2 regions of the Paenibacillus sp. ClWae2A genome follow, and region 2 is predicted to be linked to the other one. Evidence: predicted binding sites of a transcription regulator. Region 2 holds the regulator's gene; the other holds the start of a gene.
What was found. The regulator LexA, encoded in region 2, represses DNA repair genes until DNA is damaged. The targets are predictions, from matches to a motif close to CGAACATATGTTCG.
Positions count from the first base shown of each region.

Region 1: addB (helicase-exonuclease AddAB subunit AddB) is a predicted target of LexA. The motif match lies at 988-1,001, and genes of this name have one in related genera.

Region 1 covers NZ_JAULSQ010000003.1:499,578-501,991, forward strand. Annotated here, with positions in the region: gene addB (helicase-exonuclease AddAB subunit AddB) at 1-923, opposite strand, end outside; gene QVE09_RS13490 (class I SAM-dependent rRNA methyltransferase) at 1,351-2,414, opposite strand, start outside.
Region 2 covers NZ_JAULSQ010000001.1:1,089,813-1,092,226, forward strand. Annotated here, with positions in the region: gene QVE09_RS04520 (hypothetical protein) at 1-38, opposite strand, end outside; gene QVE09_RS04525 (DUF896 domain-containing protein) at 164-373, opposite strand; gene QVE09_RS04530 (LysM peptidoglycan-binding domain-containing protein) at 469-846, opposite strand; gene lexA (transcriptional repressor LexA) at 1,144-1,770, shown strand; gene QVE09_RS04540 (aldehyde dehydrogenase) at 1,874-2,414, opposite strand, start outside.

The DNA of each region.
Region 1 (2,414 bases), on a different contig from region 2:
CCATCACTTTTCCACCGAATTCGGCGGTCGAAACCAGCCTCCAGATGAGCAAGTCCCGGACGATCCTTGTATCTCGGTGGAATCTCCGAATCTAGCACGGTTATATCGCTCGGTACACCCAGTTCGTCAGCCATTCCTTTCAGACGCGCATAGGCACTTGCCGTAGGATAGAATAGTTCCAGTTCTCCAGGCAGTGCGCCATGATCATAAGGACGATCCAATGTCAGTGCAATCGTCACGGAAGAGGACTGCAACATCAGCCGACCAATCACACTCATCTCCTGTGGCGTGAATCCCTGAAAACCATCAATCCAGATCTGGGCATCCTGCAGCAATGCACTTTCCGACAAACGATCTGTCAGCTCGGTCAACGTATCTTCATCATCAATATATAAATTGGTCAGTTCCTGTTCATAGTCACGATATATCAGATTCAAGTCATGCAACTTGTCCTCCAGAATTGGCGAAGTGGATGAGGTATTCCCTCCAGACAGCCCTTCTTCCAGCAAAGATGGATCAACTTCATAACGTTTAAATTCACTATATAAATCATTTAATTCGCCTATAAAACCCAGCTGGCTGCCGGATGCACCAAACAGCTTCAATTCTTCTTTACGGCGCTGGATGACTTTGTAGAGCAGCATCTTTTTGCCTTCGGCTCCGATTGGAATACGAGCAGAACCGCCTGCCTCCTGCATTACACGATAGGCTAAACGGCGAAAGCCGAGCACTTCTGCACGCATGGTACCTTTAATTGCTCCAGAAGACACCAATGCCTGCTCTGTTCGAAAGGAACTCTGTTCGGGAACGAGTAAAATTAAAGGTTTACCTTGCGGCTCCTTTTGAAGCAGGGTTGTAATTTCCCGGGTAATCAGCGAGCTTTTACCGCTGCCTGCCCGGCCAATAACAAAACGAACGGACATGTCTAATCCTCCAAACCACACGTACAAGATTTTAATTCCCAGTATAACATATCTGACTTGGTTCGGAACATACGTTTGCCACTATCCGGTAAAACCGGAGATCATCTCCGTTAACACAGCAAAACAGCAAAAAGCCCACAGCTATCAGGCTGTGGACTTTTGACTTGATCTATAGATTAAATTAAAGATAATTTACACTTGCCACTCCGATGACAGAACAACCCTTCGATCGCTGTTATTCCCAGATTTTTTTGATTCAATTTTAAAAGTGAAAAAATCCGAGAATAAAGGCGATGATGATGCTTCCGAAGCAGCTTTCCTTCAGAGAGCTTTTAGCTCCACTTCTTCAGGTTATTTCTATCCTCTACGATATCGTGTAAATGTTTAGTCCAATCTATACAGTTAAATTAGAACTGAAATCATACGATTAATTCTTTTTACTACGCACTTCGAAAATAGCAAATTTCAGGTAATGTCCTTCATCCACGCCCAAAATTTGCGGGTGGTCCTTACCGGCTGCCTTCCAGTCGATTAGACGCAACACTTTGCCTGCATCTTCTGCTGCATCCGCAATTGTATCCAGGAAGAGGTCTGGACGCATGTGATACGAACAGCTGGCTGTTACCAAATATCCGCCCTCATTGACCAATTTCATTCCTTGCAGGTTGATATCCTTATATCCACGGCATGCACCTTTGACTGCTGATTTCGTTTTGGCAAATGCAGGAGGATCGAGGATGACCACATCAAATGTTTTACCGCCAGCTGCCAGCGCTTTGGATGTATCCACTTTCTGTTCGCCTGCACGCGCACGTGCAGTACGTTCATCCAGTCCTTTCACTTGTTCACGCAAGTACTGGAATGCATCAGCCACTACGAACTCGACCCGGTCGGTGAAACCGTTCAGCTCCACATTTGTTCGTGCACTCTCAATGGCATGCTCCGAAATATCAAGACAAGTCACTTTTTTGGCTCCATACTTGCAAGCATTCAAGGTAAAACTGCCCGTGTGTGAGAAACACTCCAGTACGGTGGCACCGTCCCAATAAGGGAATGTAACTACTTTACCGCTTTTATTCACAGGCAAGAGCTGCTCTATGCCATCCTGCTCGGTCGTTTGTAGTGTAATTCCACTCTTGTAGCCCCAACCCTTCATGAGCGGTTCGATGGCTGCACGATTCTCACGTTGGTCGAAGAAGTAACCTGTCTTCTGCCCTTCCACGATATCCACTTTAATGAGTAGTCCATTCTCTGTAACGGTGACATGTCGTGGGCACTCTCCGTGCAGCGGACCTTTGGTCTGCTCCAGACCTTCCAGTTCACGAATCGAGACATCACTACGCTCATATATGCCTTCCGGCTGCATCACTTCAATGAGTGCTTGTACGATGGCTTCACGGCAACGATCCATGCCAAGTGTAAGCAACTGCACCACAAGGATGCTGCCAAATCGATCAACGATCAATCCTGGCAGAAAATCAGCTTCCCCAT
Region 2 (2,414 bases):
GAATTTTTCTTAACCGTTCTCTCGAACGAACGCGACATGAGAATCCCCCTTATGTGTCTTTGTATCGGCTTACATAACTGTAAACCAACATTTCCCCCTATAAATTGCACACTCAAAATAACAGGAAGAAACCTAAATATCATAATGATATCATTAGGTTTCGTTAGTGTTTGAGTTTGCCTTGGTGGCCTTTGTCATTCTCATCATCAACAATCTCAATGGTATCTAATTGTTGTCTGAAATTACTGCGAATATTACTCAAATAAATCTCTCTTAGCTCGGCACGTTCAGCAAGTTCTTCCTCCGACAATCCAGTGGACTTTTGCTTACGAGCCAATTCGTTAATACGTGCTACCAGACTATCTATATCCAAGCTTGTCCCCTCCAAAAATACAAAGTCATATTAACTTTGCCATGATAAAGGCAGCTTGTCAAGCTGACACGCGTTAACACTCATTGATGTGCATTTTATTCTGCAAATTGCGGTAGAACTAGTACTTGACCCACTTGGATGGAAGTCGTATAAAGTTGATTCACTTTCTTAATTGCTTCTATATAAATACGTGTATCCATATTCGTCGGTTTATGTTCCAAAGAAATACTCCATAATGTTTCCCCTTGTGAAACAGCTATCTTTCCTCCAGGCAAAACATCATTCTCATTGCCAGCAAATACAGTTATAACAGTGCTGCATCCAATAAATATAATCAAAGAGGTAATGGCTACCTTTAACATCCATGAAGAAATCTTGAAACGTTCTAAAACCTTCTTGTAATTCCCTATGTTAGACTTCACCAGTTCCGAATTCATCGGTTCATAAATGCTTTGATAAGTAGAATATCTCATTAAATACCCGCCTCCAAACGTTTGTTCCTATCTGTTGAAATCAATATAACACGAACACTTGTTTTGTTCAATAGATTTTCAGAACAATTGTTCGCTTCTTTTTTGAAGGGGAAATATCTTATTTGAAATCCTTTTGCAAAGGCATTTGCAGTATTATGCTCTGACTTTTGGACAAATTCTGTTCTATAAGTTAAAAAACACTGATTTAATGCTATTTTATTTAGAACTTATGTTTGTACGAACGGAGGTTCTATGTTATAATTTTCCCAAACGTTACTAAAATGGGGTTGATACGGTATGTCGAAGATATCCAGCAGGCAGCAGGCTATTCTGGAGTTTATACGAAATGAAGTCCGGTTGAAGGGGTATCCTCCTTCCGTACGGGAAATTGGGGAAGCTGTTGGACTGGCTTCCAGCTCAACAGTACATGGACATTTGGATCGTTTGGAGAAAAAAGGTTTGATCCGGCGCGATCCTACCAAGCCAAGAGCCATTGAGCTTTTGAGCCAGGAAGAATCTGAGCATTCTCATCAATTTGCTCATAGCGTTGCACGTATTCCTGTCGTTGGTAAGGTTACAGCCGGGGTTCCAATCACTGCAACCGAGAACATTGAAGACTACTTCCCCCTTCCTACACATTATGTAGGCGAACAAAAAGTGTTTATGCTTTCGGTAGTGGGAGATAGTATGGTGGAAGCTGGAATCGTTAATGGGGATTACGTTATTGTCCGTCAACAGCAAACTGCTGATAACGGTGATATCGTTGTTGCAATGACTGAAGACGATGAAGCTACAGTGAAAACGTTCTATAAAGAGAAAGATCATATTCGCCTTCAACCGGAGAATGCGACCTTCGAACCTTTACGTTTGAAACACGTTAGTATTCTGGGTAAAGTCATTGGCCTTTTCCGAGATATTCATTAATATTTAACTTGAGTAACAAAACTAGATGCAATGAAATACAAAAGAGGTTGTCCTGATGAACAAGACAACCTCTTTTGTATTTTTATATTGTTTTAACTGCTAATTATTCACTGCGTTTCAGAACACTCTTGTGATGCGAGAACACATCAAAGCTCTGTTGTCCGTGATATGAGCCCATGCCGCTCTCTCCTACACCACCAAACGGGAGATAGTGTGAAGTCATATGAGAAAGTGTGTCATTAATACATCCCCCACCGAAGGATACTTGATTCAGAACCTGTTCCTGCAGTTGCTCATCCTGTGTGAAGAGATATAGCGCCAATGGTTTTGGCCGGCGAACAATCTCATCTAGCATGGGGTTCAGGTCACTGTACGTAAATACAGGAAGAATGGGACCAAAGATCTCTTCTTGCATGACAGATGACTCCCAGTTCACATCTCCAATTACCGTCGGCTCAATCAGCAACTGCTCACGTACAGAACGTCCACCTATTAGCGTTTTGCCATCTGTGAGGAATTTCGACAACCGATCAAAGTTACGCGCATTAACAATATGCGGGAAATCAGCGTTCTGTAACACATCATCCCCAAATTTATCTTTGATCTCTGCGCCAATCATATCGATCAGTTCATCATGAACTTGT